4 regions of the Sodalis praecaptivus genome follow, and region 1 is predicted to be linked to each of the others. Evidence: predicted binding sites of a transcription regulator. Region 1 holds the regulator's gene; each other region holds the start of a gene.
The links. Region 1 encodes PurR, which represses purine synthesis genes. Its sites were predicted from a motif close to CANGCAAACGTTTGCNTG; they were not measured.

Region 2: a site for PurR is predicted at 2,722-2,739, ahead of purL (phosphoribosylformylglycinamidine synthase). Genes of this name have one in related genera too.
Region 3: a site for PurR is predicted at 2,132-2,149, ahead of carA (glutamine-hydrolyzing carbamoyl-phosphate synthase small subunit). Genes of this name have one in related genera too.
Region 4: a site for PurR is predicted at 2,392-2,409, ahead of glyA (serine hydroxymethyltransferase). Genes of this name have one in related genera too.

Annotation. Positions count from the first base shown of each region.
Region 1 is NZ_CP006569.1:2,338,674-2,344,302, reverse strand. Features, by position in the region: gene SANT_RS10375 (riboflavin synthase) at 1-598, shown strand, start outside; gene cfa (cyclopropane fatty acyl phospholipid synthase) at 669-1,820, opposite strand; gene purR (HTH-type transcriptional repressor PurR) at 2,294-3,313, opposite strand; gene SANT_RS24095 (YnhF family membrane protein) at 3,534-3,623, shown strand; gene SANT_RS10360 (C40 family peptidase) at 3,834-4,796, opposite strand; gene SANT_RS10355 (Grx4 family monothiol glutaredoxin) at 5,188-5,535, shown strand.
Region 2 is NZ_CP006569.1:1,242,769-1,248,397, forward strand. Features, by position in the region: gene yfhb (phosphatidylglycerophosphatase C) at 1-379, shown strand, start outside; gene tadA (tRNA adenosine(34) deaminase TadA) at 446-961, shown strand; gene mltF (membrane-bound lytic murein transglycosylase MltF) at 1,070-2,557, opposite strand; gene purL (phosphoribosylformylglycinamidine synthase) at 2,849-5,629, shown strand, end outside.
Region 3 is NZ_CP006569.1:3,886,666-3,892,294, reverse strand. Features, by position in the region: gene SANT_RS17320 (SMP-30/gluconolactonase/LRE family protein) at 1-822, opposite strand, end outside; gene dapB (4-hydroxy-tetrahydrodipicolinate reductase) at 1,082-1,903, shown strand; gene carA (glutamine-hydrolyzing carbamoyl-phosphate synthase small subunit) at 2,372-3,526, shown strand; gene carB (carbamoyl-phosphate synthase large subunit) at 3,528-5,629, shown strand, end outside.
Region 4 is NZ_CP006569.1:1,251,850-1,257,478, reverse strand. Features, by position in the region: gene csiE (stationary phase inducible protein CsiE) at 1-763, shown strand, start outside; gene glyA (serine hydroxymethyltransferase) at 1,026-2,279, opposite strand; gene glnB (nitrogen regulatory protein P-II) at 2,652-2,990, opposite strand; gene glrR (two-component system response regulator GlrR) at 3,051-4,388, opposite strand; gene SANT_RS22865 (hypothetical protein) at 4,385-5,449, opposite strand; gene SANT_RS05575 (sensor histidine kinase) at 5,453-5,629, opposite strand, start outside.

The DNA.
Region 1 (5,629 bases):
GGCCACCGCGCCCATTACCGCGATTGAGGAAAAAGACCATTTTCGTACCCATCACGTCCGCCTGCCGGCGGCGCTGTTGCCGGGTTTGACCATCGGCGCGTCGGTGGCCCATAACGGCTGTTGCCTGACGGTGACCGGCATCGCGGGCGACGTGGTCAGCTTCGATCTGATGAAAGAAACGCTCCGGCTGACCAACTTAGGCACGCTTAAGGTCGGCGATGAGATCAACCTGGAACGGGCTGCGACCCTGCAGGCGGAGATTGGCGGTCATCTGATGTCAGGGCATATTATCTGCACCGCCGAGTTGACCAAAATCGTGACCTCGGAGAACAATCGGCAAATTTGGTTTTCCTTGCCGGACAGGGCGCTGATGAAATACATCCTGCATAAGGGTTATATCGGCGTTGACGGTATTAGCCTGACGGTAGGCGAAGTCGCGGGCAACCGTTTTTGCGTACATTTAATTCCTGAAACGTTGCTGCGCACCACGCTCGGTAAGAAACGACTCGGCGATAGCGTCAATATCGAAATTGACCCGCAGACGCAGGCGATTGTCGACACCGTAGAGCGGGTTTTGGCGGCGCGCGAGCGCGCCTGACCCAGATGGGCGGCGGCGCGGTCTGACAGCGCCGTCATATGCGCCGGCAGCCATGACGGCGCAACGTTGTTTACCGCGCGACGCGCAGACCGCCTTCGACGCCCCGAGGGCTGAACAGAACCTGCCATAGCTGGATATTGCGGGCGCGGAACGCGCCGGCGCAGGCCTGTAAGTAGTAAACAAACATGCGGTAAAAACGTTCGGAATAATTGCCCTGCAACGTCGGCCAGGCGGCGATGAAGCGTTCATGCCAGGCCATGAGCGTGCGATCATAATCCGCGCCGAAATTATGCCAGTCTTCCATGACGAAATGGGGCTCGCTGGCATCGGCAATATGCCGTACGGACGGCAGGCAGCCGTTCGGGAAGATATATCTGTTAATCCACGGATCCACATTCATATCGGTCCGGTTCGCGCCGATGGTGTGCAGCAAAAACAGACCGTCGGGTTTCAGATTACGGGCCACCACATCGAAATAGGTTGGGTAGTTTTTCGGCCCCACGTGCTCGAACATCCCTACCGAGACAATGCGATCGAATTGCAAATTTAAATCGCGATAATCCTGCAACAAAATCGTGACATCTTGCCCTGCGCAGCGCGTTTGCGCCAGCTTTTGCTGCTCGGCCGAGATAGTGACGCCGTGGACTTTAACGCCATAATGTTGTGCCGCATAATTCGCCAGACCGCCCCAGCCGCAACCGACATCCAATAGCGACATCCCCGGCTGCAATTGCAGTTTCTGGCAAATCATCTCCAGTTTATTTTGCTGGGCCTGCTCAAGGCTGGCGGCATGAGGCCAATAACCGCAGGAATATTGCATATACGGATCGAGCATCAGCGAAAAGAGGTCATTGCCTAAATCGTAATGTTCTTTACCGACGATCCAGGCCCTTTTGCGCGATTGGAGATTAGTCAGGCGCGCCGCGGCGACGCGTAGGGTATCTTTTAAATGATGGGGGAGCTTATTTTCCAGTCCGCTGCGCAACGCACGCTGAAAAAACATATCCAGCCGTTCGCAATCCCACCAGCCATCCATGTAACTTTCACCTAAACCCAGTGAACCGTCCTGTAGTACGCGCTTAAAAAAATCCGGGTTGTTGACGCGAATATCGAATGGACGGGATCCATTGATTTCAATGTCGGCTTCAGCGAGTAATTCATGGACGATGCGATACCAAGCGTTATCCTGAAAGCTCAGGTCTTCAACACACGAGGAACTCATAGCTTCTCCATCACCTTTCTTCTAAAAATACCTCGTCAGGAAGAGCCAGGCGCTGCCTGCGAGCTTTTATAAGAATCCACGGTAAGCCGTGGTGTCTGATACGACAAATTAACAGAGGAATAGAAACTCAGAATGGTTGTTAAACCGGCTGCTTTGCACGAAAAAAGCATGCATGAGTAAACATCAGGTCCCTAAAGCAAAATGAATAAACAACTCGTTATAATTGTTAACGTAATTGAGTATAAGCCTGCATCCGGCTTTAGACAACTCCAAAAACAGCAATAGGAATAATAGCCTAAGTTAATGATAACTTTGGGAAACAGTTACACTCCTCAAAGAGTTAGTGCGCCTAAAGAGTTATTATTCATTTCCGCGTCGCGGGGAAATTGACGCGGCCAGGTAGCGCGTAAAACGCCGTGCATAATGGCCAATGCCGCCGCAAACACGGGGCCTCAGCCATCGACGGCACTGGATTAGCGGTTACGGTAGGGGCCATCGGCCACCGAACAGCGCTCCACCAGGGTGGGATGAACCTCGATCGTCTGCGCGGCTTCCCGCTTGCTGATGATCCTATCAAGCAGCATGGTCAGCGCGGATTCCCCTAATACGGCCTTGGGCTGATCCACCGTGGTAAGCGCGGGGGTGAAATACCGCGAGTGGCTGACATTATCGTAGCCTATCAGTGAAATGTCTTGCGGTACGCGCAGCCCATGCTCGTGGATGGCGCACAATGCGCCCATCGCCATCTCGTCGCCGCCGCAAAATATCGCGCTGGGACGGTGGGACTGGGCCAGAATATGTTGCATGGCGCGATAACCGGAAGCCGGCTCGAAATCACCTTGAACAATCCAGGCCTGGTTGGGCAGAATATCGGCCTCTTTTAACGCATGAAGATAACCGCGGTGGCGCCCGCCGCCGGTATTGCGCGCCAGCTGGCCGGGAATGGCGCCAATATCCCGGTGGCCGCGATCGAGTAAATAGCGGGTGGCCATATAACCGCCGGCAAAGGCATTATCGACGATAGTATCGGTAAAATCGCCGCGCACCTCACCCCAATCCATCACCACCATGGGAATATGGCGATATTCTTCCAATAGCCGCAACAGGGCTTCGGGGTATTCGGCGCACATCACCAACAGCCCATCGACCCGCTTTTGCGCCAGCATTTGCAAATAGGCCTGCTGTTTCGATGTTTCGTTGTGGGAATTGCACAGGATAAGGGTGTAGCCTTTGGCAAAACAGTGATGCTCTATGGATTCAATTATCTCGGCGAAATAGGGGGCTTCGCTGGTGCTGGCCAACAGACCGATGGATTTGGTGCGGTTGACCTTCAGGCTGCGCGCCACCGCGCTGGGGGAATAGCTGAGCTGTTTGATGGCGTCCCATACGGCGCGTTTGGTCTCCGGCGCCACGAAGCGGGTTTTATTAATCACATGGGAAACCGTAGTCGTTGATACCCCCGCGTGTTTGGCTACATCTTTTATGGTTGCCATCTCTAAACTACTCCTGGATCCCTCGGCAGCAGGGGATAATGCTATGTGAATCGTTTGCCTGCCAACAAAAGGCAATTTTCCTCGATTTGTCGAGAAAGTGAAAGCGTTATATGCGTTGAGCCGCCGGCGGGACATGCTTTTTGGCCACGGTTATGGCAAGATAGAGAACGAATACCGACTAACTTAGCCACCTGACGCAGAAGCGTTAAAAGGAAATATCATGAGCCGCGATTTTGCTTGGTCGTTAACGACTACCGTCTTTTCGCTGTTGGTCATTATTATCTTCAGCTTTACCGCCGTATTGAATTGATCGCGTTTGGCGCCGCGCCAAACTTCACCCAGACGGTAAAAAGGGCTCCAGGCCCTTTTTTTTGTCATCTTTAAACCACTTCTAGGGAGCTGGATCGAATTGCGGCCCAGGAACGGCGCGCGGATCGGCACGGTGAACTGGCGCGGACGTCAAAAGGCCCTTAGGACCTACGCTGCGACGGCAAGGGGGAGAGGCTGTCGCGCGTGGCCGTCAGCGAATGGTGGTGGGCGTCATCACGCGGCGGGCGCCGACATAATGATCCTGCCAATAATCTTCGCTCAGGTAGCTGATACGGATGTCACGCCCGGTGCGGGGTGACTGAATGAAACGGCCATTGCCCAGATAAACCCCGACATGATCCGCCGTGCCGCGGTTGCGGATGCGGAAAAAGACCAGATCGCCGCTTTCCAACTCGCTCTTTTTCACCGGCGCTGCATCCCGCAGGTGGTACATTTCGTTCGCGGTACGGGGCAGCGGCACGCGGATTAAGTCTTTATAGGCGTAGTAAATCAACCCGCTGCAATCGAATCCGGTGGTCGGCGATTTACCGCCCCAACGATAGGGCTTGCCCACCTGCGACATCAGTTTGGCCATCGCCGTTAATTTGGCGTGCTGGTAGCGAACCTTGTGGCTTTCGCTCATGCGCAATGGCTGCGCGTCTGCCGCCATGGCCGTCGTCCGGGCTTGCGCGCCGCCGCGATGGCGTCCATAGGCTTTCTTCAGCCCTTTGCCGGCGGCCTGGTTATGCGCCAGACGCGTATTTTCACGTTGGCGGCGGGAAGACGTAATGGGGCTTTTACCCACCTTCACGGCGGCGGTTTTATCGCTGGTGACGCTTTTCGTTTTCGCCCGCTGCCCGGCGGCGTGCGTTTTTGCGGCGGTGGTTTTGCCGGCGGTTGGCGCTGTGTCGGCGGGGGGCGTTTTGGTGGCGACGGCCTTGCGGGGTTTCACCACGGCGGATTTTAACTTGGGATTACCCAAATGCTCGCTCTCGGTGCTGCGGGTCTTTTTTTGCAGCTTAACGGGCTTGCGCTTGCGTCGGTCATCGGTTTTCGCCGCGCTGGCCTGCGATTTACGTTGATCGGCATTGACTCCCGCATTCGGCGCGGCGTGCGCGAGATTGAGAAAGAGCTGGGTAAACAGCAGCACAAAAAGCGTAAAGCATAAACGCATGATAAACGCTATCCTCTGTGGCCCAAGGTCGGGGGAAAATGACGGCTCAGCTGAATTTAAGCTATTTGCGGTTCTAATGCATCCGTATTTTCCTACAGATTGTGAATAAACGTGAATAACATGCGCGATGCGGCATTTTTGCGCGCGGGCAGCCGTAAAAAGCAACGGTTTTACAGCCCGTTAAACGCCCTAGTCGCAAATCTGCGCCGCCGCAAGGGCAGACCCGGCGTTCGTGCCCGTTGTATCACGGCCGGGGCGGCTGAAGCCCGCCTGCGGGGCTAACGTGAAAAAAGCATTTAAATGTTCCCCCCGGAATCGTTAGAATAGTGAATTACGTCAGACCCGATGCATGATAAATAAAAGCCAGCCACTGGCTTAAGGAAGCGAGACAATGACCACGACTATCGAAAAAATTCAGCAACAGATCGCCGAGAATCCGATTCTTCTGTACATGAAGGGCTCGCCTAAATTACCGGGCTGCGGTTTTTCCGCCCAGGCGGTACAGGCGCTGTCCGCCTGCGGTGAGCGTTTTGCCTATGTCGATGTGCTGACCAATCCGGATATCCGCGCTGAACTGCCAAAATTCGCCAACTGGCCGACCTTCCCGCAGCTGTGGGTGGACGGCGAGCTTATCGGCGGCTGCGACATCGTCATTGAAATGTACCAGCGCGGCGAGCTGCAGCCGCTGATTAAAGAAACGGCGGTAAAATACAATTCGCAAGCGGATAACGCGCAGTAACGGGTGGAATGTGCGCACTATAGCGCGCCGTCCCGATGCCGTCCGGCGCTAATGCGCCACGGCCGAGAGACCGCCTCGGCGCTATCGCACCCAA
Region 2 (5,629 bases), 1.1 Mb from region 1:
TGCGGCGGTCTTCCGTCAGCGCGTGCGGCGTTTTCCGCGGGTATTGGCGCGCCTCGACGACTACCTCGCCAGCCAGGATGCCCAGGTGTGGCTTATTACCGGCTCGCCGGAGTCGCTGGTGGAAAAAGTTTACCACGATGCGGTCTTCTTGCCCCAGGTGCGGCTTATCGGCAGCCGTATGCATCGGCGCTACGGCGGCTGGGTGCTGACCCTGCGCTGTCTGGGCCATGAAAAAGTGGCGCAGTTGGAGCGCGAGCTGGGCATCCCGTTGAAATTGTATAGCGGTTACAGCGACAGCGTTCACGACAGTCCGCTGCTTTATTTTTGCGAATATCGCTGGCGGGTCACCCATGACGGTCAACTTAAGCGGCTGGATTGAGCGCCCCTTCCTAACCCGCGGCCTGGCCGGTATAATCCGCCGCGGTTGTCAGCCGGGGGAGCGGTCATGAGCGAGCATTGCAGCGATGAATTTTGGATGCGTCACGCCCTGATGCTGGCGGGGCGCGCGCAAGCCGAGGGCGAAGTGCCGGTCGGCGCGGTGTTGGTGTTGAACGACGAGATTATCGGCGAGGGCTGGAACCGCTCCATCGGTCATCATGATCCCACCGCCCACGCCGAAATCATGGCGCTGCGCCAGGGGGGGCGGCGGGTGGGTAATTACCGGTTGCTGAACGCGGCAATGTACGTGACGCTGGAACCGTGCGTGATGTGCGCGGGGGCGATGATCCACGCCCGCATCGGCCGTTTGATTTTTGGCGCGCCTGACGAAAAAACCGGCGCGGCGGGATCGCTGCTGGATGTGCTCGGCCATCCGGGGATGAACCACCGAATTATACTCACCGGCGGCGTGCTGGCGCAGGCGTGTTCAGCTCAGCTCAGCGCTTTCTTTCGCCATCGTCGGGCGCAGCACAGGGCACACCGCCTGGGGCTGCAACCGCCGCTGCCCGACGACCCCTCCTGACACCACCGCGGGCGCAGCACAGAACACCCCGCCTGGGGCTTGCCGCTGCCCGACGAACGCGCCTGACACCACCGCGGGCGCACACCGGACACAACGGAAAGCGCCGTGTTAAGGGTGGGCACCCGTGCCGGCCGGCGTTAGCGTCTGTAGATCCTCCGGCGTGACCACCGGGTAGGCATTGGCGGGATCGGCGTTCCAGGCCGCCAATTGCGCCGCCTTTTTCTCTTTTTCCTGCAAATACCCCACCAGACTGATTTCATAGCGGCGGATATTTTCCACGTAGTTATACGCCTGCTGGCCGCGGGCGTAACCGTACAGCGTTTGTTTGTAATAGCGCGGCTGGCTGAGCATCGGCAGCCGCAGCTTCACGTCGACCCAACTGTCGGGGTTGCCCTGCTGCTTCGCCGTCAGGGCGCGCGCATCCAGCATATGGGCATAGCCCATATTATAGGCCGCCAGGGCAAACCAAATCTTTTCATCTTCCGGGATGGAATCCGGCACCCGCTGCATCATGCGCGACAAATAAAGCGCGCCGCCGCGCACGCTTTGCTCGGCGTTGGTTCGATCGCCTATTCCCAGACTGTCGGCGGTGGGGCGGGTAAGCATCATCAGCCCGCGTACCCCGGTGGCCGACGTGGCTAGCGGATCCCAATGGGATTCTTGATAGGAAATGGCCGCCAGCAACTTCCAATCGATATCGCGGGCATAGCGTTGAAACAGCGGTTGCAGCGCGGGCAAAATCGCATCAATTGCGTTAAGGAAGGTTTTGGTATCCACATAATCGAACCCGCCAACGTGGCCGAGATACTTTTCCTCCAGCCGCGCCATGATGCCGTTGTCGTTTAACTGGCTGAAGAAGTCCAGCAGCGCGGCCGATAGCCCCTCGCTATCGCTGCGCCGAAGATACCAGGTAACCGGTTCTTCCTCGGTAATATCAAACGCCACCGCCAGCTGCGGATGCACTCGCTGCAGCAGCCCGACGGTGGCGGAGTCGGCCAGCGTATAATCCAGCTTACCCTCCGCCACTTTTTCCAGCAGCGACCGGCTGCTTAAATCCGATGAAACTTCCCAGGATAACTGCGGATATTGCTTCTTTTGCAACTGCCGGAGCTGGGAAATTTGCGCCGACCCCGAAGCGACCGCCAGTCGCCCCCGGAGATCCCCCAAATTTTTCGGCCGCGGCTGGCCCAGGCGGTACACCAATTGCTGCGATACCGAATAGTAGGACGGACCAACGGTGAATCTGTTCAGCCGCTCAGTGTTGTAAATCAAGCTAGCGGCCAGAAGATCGGCGTTGTCATTATCCAAGTCGTCAAATAGCTGATTCAGATTGCTGCGAACGCGCACCTTCAGTTTGACGCCGAGGTAATCGGCGAAGCGTTGCGCCAGATCGTAATCGAAACCCGCCGGTTGATTATTGACGCGATAATAGCTCAGCGGCGCGTCCAGAGTGCTGATACGAAGTTCGCCGCGCGCTTTAATGGCCGCCAGGCTATCCTGATGGGCGTTTCGCCAGGGGACGGTAGTCCAGAGTGCCCAGGTGAGCAAAATGGCGATAAGGCCGATAATAAAGTAATTTAATTTGAAGCGCTTCAAAGCGTTATCTCATGCCGGAGGCAGGCCTCGCTGTCGTTAACGGCAGTATTATTATGGTTTTTTCTCCGAACAGGAGGGCATTTTGCGCAACAAAGCGCCAACGTGCAACAAGATTGATGCATGCGCTCAGGTGCTCAGGGGGTCAATAAGGATGAAAGAATAACTGCGCAAACGGTTTCGTCCGCAGCCGGGATTCTCTATAATGACGCGCGTTTTCCCCTGTTGTTGCGCCCCATGAATGGTCGAGCCACACACCCGCGGCCGGCGGTTCAAAACGAGAGATCTGTTACTATGGAAATATTGCGCGGTTCCCCCGCTCTGTCCGCATTTCGCATTAATAAGCTGCTGGTCCGCTGTCAGGACGCCCGTCTGCCGGTCGACGATATCTATGCCGAATACATCCATTTCGCCGATGTCAGCGCGGCGCTCGACGAGGATGCGTTAAATCGGCTGCAGCGACTATTGCAATACGGGCCTTCTCTCGCCGAACATCAGCCGCAGGGGCGGCTATTGCTGGTGACGCCGCGACCCGGCACGCGGTCTCCCTGGTCGTCGAAGGCGACAGATATTGCCCACAACTGCGCCTTGCCCCAGGTCACGCGTCTGGAGCGTGGTCTGGCCTACTATATTCAGGCGCCGCGGCTGAGTGAGCCCCAGTGGCGCCAGCTCGCCGCCCTGTTGCACGATCGGATGATGGAAACGGTGTTTACCCGTCTGGAGGAGGCGCAGGCGTTATTTGCTCAGCACGCGCCGGCGCCGGTGACGCTGGTGGACGTGATGGGCGAAGGGCGCGGCGCGCTGGAGGCGGCCAATTTGGCGCTGGGTCTGGCGCTGGCGCAGGACGAAATCGATTATCTCTTCGCGGCCTTCACCCGTTTGGGGCGTAACCCCAGCGATGTCGAGCTGTACATGTTCGCGCAGGCCAACTCAGAGCATTGCCGGCACAAGATTTTCAACGCCGACTGGGTTATCGACGGCCAGCCGCAGACCAAGTCGCTGTTCAAAATGATCAAAAACACCTACGAGCAGACGCCCGAGTTTGTGTTGTCCGCCTATAAAGACAACGCCGCGGTGATGGAAGGATCGGCGGTGGGGCGTTTCTTTCCCGATGCGCAGGCGGGGCGCTATGACTACCATCAGGAAGCGGCGCACATTTTGATGAAGGTCGAAACCCATAACCACCCGACCGCCATCTCGCCCTGGCCCGGCGCGGCGACCGGCTCCGGCGGCGAAATCCGCGATGAAGGCGCTACCGGCCGAGGCGCCAAGCCGAAAGCCGGTCTGGTCGGTTTTTCGGTCTCCAATTTACGCATCCCGGGCTTTGAGCAGCCGTGGGAAGAAGACTTCGGCCGCCCGGAGCGCATCGTCAGCGCGCTGGATATCATGACCGACGGGCCGCTCGGAGGCGCCGCGTTCAACAACGAATTCGGCCGCCCAGCGCTGACCGGCTATTTCCGCACCTATGAGGAGCGCGTCGATAGCCACAACGGCGTGGAGCTGCGGGGTTACCACAAGCCGGTGATGCTGGCCGGCGGCATCGGCAATATCCGCGCATCCCACGTGCAAAAAGGGGAAATCAGCGTGGGCGCCAAGCTGATTGTTCTGGGCGGACCGGCGATGAATATCGGCCTCGGCGGCGGCGCGGCGTCTTCGATGGCCTCCGGGCAGTCAGACGCCGACCTGGATTTCGCCTCGGTGCAGCGCGACAATCCGGAAATGGAACGCCGCTGCCAGGAAGTTATCGACCGTTGCTGGCAGCGGGGCGAGGAGAATCCGATTCTCTTTATTCATGACGTGGGCGCCGGCGGCTTGTCCAACGCGATGCCGGAGCTGGTCAGCGACGGCGGGCGCGGCGGCCGTTTCCAATTGCGCGCAATTCCCAATGACGAACCGGGCATGAGCCCGCTCGAAGTCTGGTGCAACGAATCCCAAGAGCGTTATGTCATGGCGGTCGCGCCGGAGCGGCTGGCGGAATTTGACGCTATCTGCCGCCGCGAGCGCGCGCCCTATGCGGTGATCGGCGAAGCAACGCAAGCGTTGCATCTCAGCCTGGACGACGACCATTTCGGCGACCGGCCGATTGATTTGCCGCTGGATGTGCTGCTCGGCAAAACGCCGAAAATGCTGCGTGACGCCGTCAGCCTACAGGCCGCGGGCCATGCGCTGAACCGCGACGGCATCACCCTTGCCGAGGCGGTTAACCGCGTGCTGCATCTACCGGCGGTGGCGGAAAAAACCTTCCTTATCACCATTGGCGATCGCAGCGTAACCGGCATGGTGGCGCGCGATCAGATGGTTGGACCCTGGCAGGTGCCGGTGGCGGACTGCGCCGTTACCACCGCCAGCCTGGACAGCTATTACGGCGAGGCGATGTCCCTTGGCGAGCGAGCGCCGGTGGCGCTATTGAATTTTGCCGCTTCCGCCCGCCTGGCGGTGGGCGAAGCGCTCACCAACCTGGCCGCGACGCACATCGGCGAGATCAAGCGGGTGAAACTTTCAGCCAACTGGATGGCGGCCGCGGGTCATCCCGGCGAAGACGCCGGCCTGTATCAGGCGGTGAAAGCCGTGGGTGAGGAGCTTTGCCCGGCGCTGGGGCTGACTATCCCGGTGGGCAAGGATTCCATGTCGATGAAAACGCGCTGGCAGCAGGGAGCGGAGCAGCGGGAAATGACCGCGCCGCTGTCGCTGGTTATCACCGCGTTCGCCCGGGTGGAAGATGTGCGTGCGACCGTGACGCCGCAATTACAGCCGGCGCGCGATAATGCGCTGCTGCTTATTGATTTGGGCGCCGGGCATCAGGCGCTGGGCGCTACCGCACTGGCGCAGGTTTACCGCCAGCTCGGGGACGAAACCGCCGACGTGCGCGATGCCGGGCAACTGGCCGGCTTCTTCCGCGTTATGCAACAGCTGGTGGCGCAAGGAACGCTGTTGGCCTACCACGATCGCGCCGACGGCGGTTTACTGGTTACCTTGGCGGAGATGGCGTTTGCCGGCCACTGCGGCATTGATGCCGATATCGGCACACTGGGGGAAGATACGCTGGCCGCCCTGTTTAATGAGGAATTGGGGGCG
Region 3 (5,629 bases), 1.5 Mb from region 1:
CAGTGCGCCGTCCAGCTCGCCGGGGGCCGCCAGCTGCTTACGCGCCGAGGTGATAAACAGCGTCGTGCCTCCGGGGCCGCCAAAGGCGCAGCAGCTGGGCTGCGTGACCGGCAGCGGCACATGCTCGGCGAGCGTAAGCGTACCGTGGCGGATACGGTAGCGGCTAAGACAGCCGTGGCCGAAGCGCGCGTTAATCAAATCCCCCTCATGACTGAGCGCCGACCCGTCGGGCGTCATATCGTCGGCGGCGTGGCTGCGCATCTCCTGCGGCAGAATTCCCAGGCCGCTGGCTGAGAAAAACACCTGCTCGGCGCTGTCGGCAAACCAGACGCGATCTTCATGCCAGGCGAGCGTGTTGGGAATGGTCATGGCGCCGGCCATTTTGACCGGCCGGGAATCGCCCGGGGCAAACCGATACCAGCCACCGAGGGGCGCCGCTTCGTTAACGTCCATGGTGCTGAACCACAGGGAACCATCAGGGGCGATGGCGGCCTCGTTGGGGCGGGTGCCGGCCGCGTCCCGCGGGTAGGGGCAGAGCAACGCCGGCGGCGCCTGGCAATCCTCCCAGTGATAAAGCAGGATACCCTGGTCGCTCACCAGTAAAAACAGTTCGCGACGCTCGGTCAGCAGTGCGGCGCTGAACAGCGGCGCGAGGCTGCGCTGCTCGATGGCATCCCGCTCCGGCCAATAGCGCAGTAACCGGCGTTGTAAAATATCGACCCACAACAGGGACCGACTCTGGCTGCACCAGACCGGGGATTCCCCCAGCTCGGCGCGATAATCGCCCACCGGACGCACTTGACCGCTAAAAAGCGTCTCCATCCTGACCTCATCTTTGGCTTGCCGATAAGCGCTAAGTGTAGCGGCTTTACGCGATGGGGAAAGCGTAAAAGCGCATTGGCTATGAATAAACATTCAAATTGCGCAGCGTGGCGCAAAAAAAATGTCGTCGGCTAGCGGCCTAGCTCATCCTTTGCGCGGCCGAGCGCAAATTTATCATCACCACGGATTTCTGCTGGCGGCGGCGCGCCGGCACGGTTAACCTGAGAATAACCGACAAGATAAAAAAGTGAGAGGATCCATGAGCAACACACCAATCCGCATCGCGGTCGCCGGCGCGGGTGGCCGGATGGGGCGCCAGCTAATCCAGGCGGTGGCGCAGTCGGAACAGGCGGCGCTGGGCGCGGCGTTAAGCCGCGACGGTTCGGGATTGTGCGGGATGGACGCCGGTGAGCTGGCCGGTATCGGCGCCCTCGGCGTTACGATAAGCGACGACCTCACGGCGGTAATAGAGGATTTTGATGTCCTCATTGATTTTACCCGACCCGACGCTAGCCTGGCGTACCTGGAGTTTTGCCGTCAGCATCGCAAAGGCATTGTCATCGGCACCACGGGGTTTAGCGATGCGCAGAAAGAGGCTATTCACGCGGCGGCGCAAGAGACGGGCATTGTTTTCGCCGCCAACTTCAGCGTCGGGGTCAATCTGATGCTTAAGTTGCTGGAAAAAGCGGCGCAGGTGATGGGGGAGGAGGCCGATATTGAAATTATCGAGGCGCATCATCGCCACAAAGTGGATGCCCCGTCAGGCACGGCGCTAGCCATGGGGGAAGCGATTGCCGGCGCCCTCGGGCGCGATCTTGCCGATTGCGCGGTGTACAGCCGTGAAGGCCATACCGGCGAGCGCAAAGCGAAAAGTATCGGCTTTGCCACGGTGCGGGCCGGTGACATCGTGGGTGAGCATACCGCCATGTTTGCCGAGGTCGGCGAGCGCCTGGAGATCGCCCATAAAGCGTCAAGCAGAATGACTTTCGCCAGCGGAGCGGTGCGTGCCGCCGTTTGGCTTTCGGGCCAGAAAAAGGGCCTTTTTGATATGGTCAATGTGCTTGGTCTTGACAAATTATAGGGTTTCTTCTGAATTATTTTCTTCATATGACCTTATTAACTGATTGTTTATATTAAATAATTATGGATGTGTTGCTTAAGTGGTCTGGTTTTTGCCTATTTAAGTTGATTCCCTCGTAAAACCCCCTTTTTTTAACATTAAGCGGGGGATTATACGGCGCCATCTGCGGTTTCCGCCGCCAAAAGGCGCCGAAGAGCACCGCTTGCCGCTCTGGCGCCATCAAAATAGCGGGCAACCGTTTTCCTGGGCTGTTTTATCCTCTTTTTTACGCTGTTCATGCCCGCATTACGCTAAAGCGGACGAAAGCAGATAAAAAATATCCCTTTAGGGTAGACAAACTACAGGGTCATCTTTAAAATGCGCCCAATTTGCCAAAATTCTACCTTACAGGTGATTTTTGCATTGATTCATGCCGTTTGAATGAATTAATATGCAAATATAATGACTGAATATTCCTTGGAGGGTGTTTTGATAAAGTCAGCGCTGTTGGTTCTGGAAGACGGAACCCAATTCCACGGTCGGGCCATTGGGGCAGAGGGCACGGCGGTGGGGGAAGTGGTTTTCAATACGTCAATCACTGGTTATCAAGAAATCCTCACTGATCCTTCCTATTCTCGCCAAATCGTTACTCTCACTTATCCCCATATCGGCAATGCCGGCACCAATGAAGCAGACAACGAATCCCCCCGCGTGCAGGCGCAGGCGCTGGTGATCCGCGACCTGCCCCTCATCGCCAGCAACTTTCGCGATACGCTGTCGCTCTCGGATTATCTGAAGCAGCAGAATATTGTCGGCATCGCCGATATCGATACCCGTAAGCTGACGCGTCTGCTGCGGGAAAAAGGGGCGCAAAACGGCTGCATCATCGCCGGCGATAATCCGGATGCGCAACTGGCGCTGCGCAAAGCCCGCGAATTCCCCGGCCTGAACGGCATGGACCTGGCGAAAGAGGTGAGTACCACCGAACAATACAGCTGGACTCAGGGCAGTTGGACTCTGGACGGGGGATTACCCGCGCCGGCGACCGACCTGCCTTATCATGTGGTGGCTTATGACTACGGGATCAAGCGCAATATCATGCGCATGCTGGTGGATCGGGGCTGCCGCTTGACGGTGGTGCCGGCACAGACGCCGGCTGAAACGGTGCTGGCCATGAACCCTGATGGCATTTTCCTGGCCAACGGCCCGGGAGATCCGGCGCCCTGCGATTATGCGATCGCCGCCATCCAAACCTTCCTCACCACCGATATTCCGCTGTTCGGCATTTGCCTGGGCCATCAATTGCTGGCGCTGGCCAGCGGCGCCAAGACGGTAAAGATGAAATTCGGTCACCACGGCGGCAACCATCCGGTAAAAGATTTGGCGGCCGATCGGGTGATGATCACCGCCCAGAACCACGGCTTCGCGGTGGATGAAAAAACGCTGCCCGCCACGCTCCGGGTCACCCATACCTCACTGTTTGACGGCACGCTTCAGGGCCTGCACCGCACCGACAAACCGGCGTTCAGTTTCCAGGGGCATCCCGAGGCCAGCCCCGGCCCGCACGACGCCGCACCGCTGTTCGACCATTTTATCGAGCTCATCAACGCTTATCGCTCACAGCCTAACGTATCAGGAGCCTGAGATGCCAAAACGTACCGATATAAAAAGTATCCTGATCCTGGGCGCCGGCCCCATCGTTATCGGCCAGGCGTGCGAGTTCGATTATTCCGGCGCGCAAGCGTGCAAGGCCCTGCGCGAAGAGGGCTATCGCGTGGTGCTGGTGAACTCCAACCCCGCCACCATTATGACCGACCCCGACATGGCCGATGCGACCTATATCGAGCCTATTCACTGGGAAGTGGTGCGCAAAATAATCGAAAAAGAGCGGCCGGATGCGCTGTTGCCAACCATGGGCGGCCAGACGGCGCTCAACTGCGCCCTGGAGCTCGAGCGTGAAGGGGTGCTGAAAGCGTTCGGCGTGGAGATGATCGGCGCCACCGCTGACGCGATCGACAAGGCGGAAGACCGCCAGCGTTTCGACAAGGCGATGAAAAAAATCGGCCTGGAAACCGCGCGCTCCGGCATTGCCCATACCATGGACGAGGCGCTGGCGGTGGCGGCGGATGTCGGCTTCCCCTGCATTATCCGCCCCTCGTTCACCATGGGCGGCACCGGCGGCGGCATTGCCTATAATCGCGAAGAGTTTGAAGAGATTTGCGAGCGCGGTCTGGATTTGTCCCCCACTACCGAACTGCTGATCGATGAGTCTCTCATCGGTTGGAAAGAGTATGAGATGGAGGTGGTGCGCGATAAGAAAGATAACTGCATCATCGTCTGTTCTATCGAGAACGTCGATCCGATGGGTATCCACACCGGTGACTCGATAACCGTCGCGCCGGCGCAGACTCTGACCGATAAAGAGTACCAAATCATGCGTAATGCCTCGATGGCGGTATTGCGCGAAATCGGTGTGGAAACCGGCGGCTCTAACGTCCAATTTTCGGTCAATCCGAAAACCGGCCGGCTTATCATTATCGAGATGAACCCGCGCGTTTCCCGCTCCTCCGCGCTGGCGTCCAAGGCGACCGGCTTCCCCATCGCCAAAGTTGCCGCCAAGCTGGCGGTGGGATATACCCTCGATGAATTGATGAACGACATTACCGGCGGCCGCACGCCGGCCTCCTTCGAGCCGTCCATCGACTATGTGGTGACCAAGATCCCGCGCTTTAACTTCGAGAAATTCGCGGGTACCAACGACCGTTTGACCACGCAGATGAAATCGGTGGGTGAAGTCATGGCCATCGGCCGCACCCAGCAAGAGTCGCTGCAAAAAGCGCTGCGCGGGCTGGAAGTGGGCGCCAGCGGCTTCGATCCCAAGGTCAATCTCGACGATCCTGAAGCGTTGACCACCCTGCGGCGCGAGCTGAAGGATGCCGGCGGCGAGCGTATCTGGTATGTGGCGGACGCCTTCCGCGCCGGCATGTCGGTGGACGGTGTGTTCAACCTGACCAATATCGATCGCTGGTTCCTGGTGCAAATCGAGGAGCTGGTCAAGCTGGAGAACGACGTGGCGGAGCGAGGCGTCACCGCCCTTAGCGCCGATTACCTGCGCCAGTTGAAACGCAAGGGCTTTGCCGATGCGCGGCTGGCCGCTCTGGTGGGCGTGGCGGAGGCGGAAATTCGCAAATTACGCGAAAGCTACAATCTGCACCCGGTCTATAAGCGGGTGGATACCTGCGCCGCCGAGTTCGCCACCGATACCGCCTATATGTACTCGACCTACGATGAGGAGTGTGAATCCCAGCCTCATCAGGATCGCGAGAAAATCATGGTGCTGGGCGGCGGCCCGAACCGGATAGGCCAGGGCATCGAGTTTGACTACTGCTGCGTACACGCCTCGCTGGCGCTGCGGGAAGACGGTTACGAGACCATCATGGTCAACTGTAACCCCGAAACGGTTTCCACCGATTACGACACCTCGGATCGTCTTTATTTCGAGCCGGTGACGCTGGAAGACGTGCTGGAAATCGTGCGTATCGAAAAGCCCAAGGGCGTCATCGTACAGTACGGCGGCCAGACGCCGCTGAAACTGGCCCGCGCGCTGGAAGCCGCCGGCGTGCCGGTGATTGGCACCAGCCCCGATGCCATCGACCGGGCAGAAGATCGGGAGCGTTTTCAGCAGGCGGTTGAGCGTTTGGGGCTGAAACAGCCGGCCAACGCCACCGTCACCACCATTGACCTGGC
Region 4 (5,629 bases), 1.1 Mb from region 1:
GCAGACGCCGGCGTTCAATCAGCATCAGCGGCAATGGCTTAGCCAGAAACAAGCGTACCCGGCGGTGCAGGCAGCGTTTCGCGACTGGTCGCTGCCGGACAGCGAAGTGTTCGGGCTCACGCTGCTGATCAGTTTGCTGAAGCATCCTGAGCCCGCCGATCCGAACTCAGCCGACGATCGGCGGCTGAGCCAGGCGGTCGCGCGACTTATCAGCCGTTTCGCGCAGCTTTCCGGTAGAACGTTTCCCCACGAGGGCCCGCTGGCGGAACAGCTGTTTTTCCATTTGAGCGCCGCGTTGGAACGCTGCCATTTCCACATGGGCATCGATAGCAGCCTGCAAAGCGAAGTAGAGGAAAAATATCCCAGTCTGCTGCGCGCTACCCGCGCGGCGATGATACCGCTGGAAGCGGAGTATCGTATTCGTTTCAGCCGAGAGGAGATGGGTCTGATTGCGGTCATCTTCGGCGCCTGGTTGATGCAAGAGACGGATTTGCAGGAAAAACAGGTGGTGATTTTAAGCCAATCAGAGGGAGAGCAGGAACGCAAACTGGAGCTGCAAATTCGGGAACTGACGCTGTTGCCGCTGAATATCAAATTTCAATCGGTCACCGAATTTCAGGCGCGCGGCGCGCCGAAAAATACCGTGCTGGTGATTACCCCGTTCCAGATGCAATTGCCCTTATACTCGCCGCCGCTGCTGCAGGTGCGCATACCGCTGCCGCAGGCGCAGCGCCAGCGGATCCGCGATCTGCTCGAATCCTGAATCCCGACTGCGATACTGCCGAGCCGGTGCCGTATCGCCTGCGCGTCCTGAGACAACCTCGGCCCGCGCTGGCCGACGGGCGGCGCGTGGCCCGAAAAACGCCGGGCCGACAATCGGCGGCGAGGGTAGCCCAAGCGCGCCTCGGCGCTGCCAGGACCTCCAAAAAAACCGGCCCCGCGGGGGGCCGGTTAGCCGTTTGTGACGGGGGTGCGCCAGCAAGCGCCGAGCAGTCCCCTTGTTTCGTTAGTACCGTCCGCTACCGTCAGGCGTAAACGGGATGACGAGCACAGATATCCAGCACTTTATTTTTAGTCCGTTCAATCACCGCGTCATCGTTGATATTTTCCAGCACGTCGCACATCCAGCCGGCCAATTCACGCACATCGGCCTCGGTAAAACCGCGGCGGGTGACCGCCGGCGTGCCGATACGCACCCCGGAGGTAACGAACGGGCTTTTTGGATCGTTCGGCACGCTGTTCTTGTTGACGGTGATATTGGCACGGCCCAGCGCCGCATCCGCCTCTTTTCCGGTCAGGTTTTTATCTACTAAATCCAGCAAGAACAGGTGATTATCGGTAGCGCCGGAGACGACTTTGAACCCGCGCGACAAGAAAACTTCCACCATGGCCTTGGCATTTTTGGCCACCTGCTGCTGGTAGGTTTTGAACGCGGGCTCCATCGCCTCTTTCAGCGCCACCGCCTTGGCGGCGATCACGTGCATCAACGGACCGCCCTGCGCGCCGGGGAACACGGCAGAGTTCAGCTTTTTGTACAGCTCTTCGCTGCCGCCTTTGGCCAGGATCAAACCGCCGCGGGGGCCGGCCAGCGTCTTGTGGGTCGTGGTGGTCACCACGTGCGCGTGGGGCACCGGGTTCGGATACACGCCGGCGGCGATAAGACCCGCCACGTGGGCCATATCCACGAACAGATAAGCGCCGATACTGTCGGCGATTTGCCGCATTTTGGCCCAGTCCACCACGCCGGAATAAGCGGAGAAACCACCGATAATCATTTTCGGCTGATGGGTTTTCGCCAGTTCGGCCAGCTGCTCATAATCGATATGGCCGCTCTCATCGATACCGTAAGGCACGATATTGTACAATTTGCCGGAGAAATTGACCGGGGAGCCGTGGGTCAAATGACCGCCGTGCGCCAGATTCATCCCCAGCACGGTATCGCCCGGCTGCAGCAAGGTGGTATAAACGGCGAAGTTGGCTTGCGATCCCGAATGCGGCTGAACATTGGCATAATCGGCGCCAAACAGCGCTTTGGCGCGATCGATGGCCAACTGCTCCACCACGTCGACATATTCACATCCGCCGTAGTAGCGCTTGCCGGGATAGCCTTCCGCGTACTTATTGGTCAACTGTGAGCCCTGGGCCTGCATAACGCGCGGGCTGGTGTAGTTTTCAGATGCAATCAGTTCAATGTGCTCTTCCTGGCGCACCACTTCCTGCTCCATTGCCTGCCACAGTGCGGCATCATAATCTGCAATGTTCATATCACGCTTTAACATCTGTTTCTCCTGACTCTCAGCTAACCTACTACGGCGATTAAATTAGGGGGAATGACCGGCCGTCAGTGTAATCTTTTTTGCCACATTTCCGAAAGGGTCCAGCGCCGCTTTTTACGCAAACGATTTCCTTTAAACGGCCGCATCCAGCCTGTAGCCGCCCCCCGGGCCACATCGCGAAATATTTTCATCGCGAAGGCGGAAAAATTCATGCGCGCCCCCCGCAGACATCCGGTGCGTTGCGCGCTCACGGCGCCCACGCCTACGCTTACCGCCTACGCGTGGCGATATTGCCGAGAGGCATCCTGTGCCGCTCCTCGGGCGCCGGCGCAACGGCGTCGGTGTTCCAATGGCTTCGGCCGCCGGCAGCGTGCCTCAGATGGCTTCTTCGTCTTGCTCGCCGGTACGGATGCGCACGACGCGGGCGACGTCGAAGACAAAAATTTTGCCGTCGCCGATCTTGCCGGTCTGTGCGGTATGCATAATAGTGTCGACGCAGCTGTCGACGATATCATCCGGCACCACCAGTTCAATTTTCACCTTGGGCAGGAAATCCACCATGTACTCCGCGCCGCGGTACAATTCAGTATGCCCTTTTTGCCGGCCAAATCCTTTCACCTCGGTTACCGTCATCCCGGTAATGCCGACTTCGGCCAGCGCTTCGCGCACGTCATCCAATTTAAAGGGTTTGATTATCGCATCAATTTTTTTCATTACTTCACCTACTTGGTCGATTACCGGCGCTCGCCGTCGATCATCGGAAACGAGGGCCGATCAATGTTTAAAATCATTCGGGTCCAGCGTGTGGCGGGACAAGAGTTTATAAAATTCTGTACGGTTGCGACCAGCCATCCGTGCGGCCTGCGTCACATTTCCGCGGGTTATCTGCAATAGCTTGCGTAAATAGCGCAACTCGAATTGATGGCGCGCCTCGGCGAAGGTCGGCATCACCGTGGTATCATCCGCCAGCGCCTGCGCTACCAGCGCATCACCGATGACCGGCGTGGAGGTTAACGCCACACACTGTTCTATCACGTTCACCAGTTGGCGTACATTACCGGGCCAGCCGGCGGCCACCAGTCGTCTCATGGCATCGGCGGAAAAACTGCGCACGAAGGGTTTATGGCGCTGCGCCGCCATACGTAATAAATGCTGCGCCAGCAGGGGGATATCCTCGGCCCGTTCGTGCAAGGGCGGCAGTTTCAGGCTGACGACATTCAATCGATAATAGAGATCCTCGCGGAACTCCCCCGCCGCCATCGCCTTCGGCAAATCGCGATGGGTAGCGGACAAAATGCGCACATCGATAGCGCGATCGCGATCGCTGCCGAGCGGGCGTACCTTGCGCTCTTGCAGTACCCGCAGCAATTTGACCTGCAACGACAGCGGCATATCGCCGATTTCATCAAGAAATAGCGTCCCCCCGTCGGCGGCCTGGAATAACCCTTCACGCTGACTGACCGCGCCGGTGAAAGCGCCGCGGGCATGGCCGAACAGTTCGGACTCCAGCAGCGGCTCCGGTAAGGCACCGCAGTTTATTGCCACGAACGGGGCATGGGCGCGCGGGCTGGCGGCGTGGATCGCTTTTGCCAAAATCTCTTTGCCGGTGCCGCTCTGCCCGCTTAGCAGGATGCTGACGTCCGACTGGGCGACCATCTTCGCTTGCTCCAGCAGGCGCAGCATGAGCGGGCTGCGGGTAACGATGGCCTCCCGCCAGCGTTCATCGCTGGCGGGTTGGGTCAACGCCAGCGCTTCGTCGATGGCGCGATAAAGCGCGTCGCGATCCACCGGTTTGGTCAGAAAACTGAACACCCCTTCCTGGGTCGCCGACACCGCTTCCGGGATCGAGCCGTGGGCGGTGAGTATGATCACCGGCAGGCCGGGCTGCTGCTGCTGTATGGCCTTGAACAGCGCGATACCGTCCATTTCGTCCATGCGCAAATCGCTGATGACCAAGTCGATTTTATTGCGCAGCAGCTGCCGCAGCGCCTCTGGGCCGTTTTCCGCGGTCGTGACCGTGAACCCCTCGCTGGTCAGCCTCATGCCCAGCAGCTTCAGCAGGCTGGTATCATCATCCACCAGCAATAAATTGGCGTGTTTGCGCGTTCTCATTGGCGTGGCTCCCCGGCCTCCGGCGCCGCAACAGGCGGACGGGCGGCCGCGGCAGGGGGGGCCGCCGCGCCGCCGTCGGGTGCGCTGGTGCCGTCACCCTTCGCGCTCTGTCGTTCGCTAGGCGGTTTGCCGCCGGGGGCAGCGAGTGCCGCGCCGGCGGGAGTGCCATTCGCGCCGCCGCCGAGTGCGCTTGTACCGTCATCCTTCGACGTCTGCCGTTCTTCGGACGGCGGTTTGTTGCCGGAGCCACCGAGTACCGCGCCGGCAGGAGCGGCATTCGCGCCGCCGCCGGCAGCGCTTGTGCCGCCCGCCTTCGGCGTCTGCCGTTCTTCGGACGGCGGTTTGCCGCTGCCGCCGTCGGAGGCGGCCGGGCCGTCATCGTCCGGCGTCTGCCATTTGCGCGATGATAGGCGCCGCTCGATATCGGTCAGATTTTGCAGCTTGCGGGCGGTAGCCGCCAGCTCCTGTTTAAGCTGCTGTTCGCGCGCCGTCAGCGCACGCATCTGCTTGTCGCTTTCCTGTTGCTGACGCTGGGCGCGGCTGCGCTCATCGGCCAATACCAGCCGTAGAGCCTGATGCTGGCGCCATAGCGTAAACAGGGGGTAGATGCCGGCCGGAAAGTTGTCGCGGTAGCTTAGCAGGCGATGATAGGCCCGCCGCCGCTCGGTCATGTCGATATCGGCGGCGTCCAGCAGAATGCTCTGGCGGAAACTGTCCTGCCAGCTTGCATCCTGATGTCGCCAGGCTTCCGCGCGCGCCTGCGCCGGCGTCATGCGCGGAGCACATTCCATCAGGCTTAACCAGTAGTCAGGTTTGTTCACCACCCCATCGTCACGCTGCCAGATGTCATCGCACACTTGTGCAAGCGTTGCCGGCGCCAAATGGGTGTGGGATCCCGGTACCTCGCTGAGCAACCGATGGCGGCCGCCGTCCTGCTGGCAGGCGGAGAGCAGCAGCGGCGCCAGCAACACCACCAGCGCGGCGCGCGGGCGGCAGACGGCCGACAAATGCCAAGAGAGGTAACGCGGGGTCTGCCGCGATGAACGTGCTGCTCCAGTCATGTATTAACCATTCTCGCCGGTTTGGGGGAGGGTAATGCGAAAGCAGACCGCGGCGTAATCCACGCTCACCAAATCGAGTTCACCGCGCATGCGGCGGATACAATCCCGAGCGATGCTCAATCCCAGTCCGCTGCCTTTCACCGCGCCTTTACGCTGGATGCTGCCTTGATAAAACGGCTC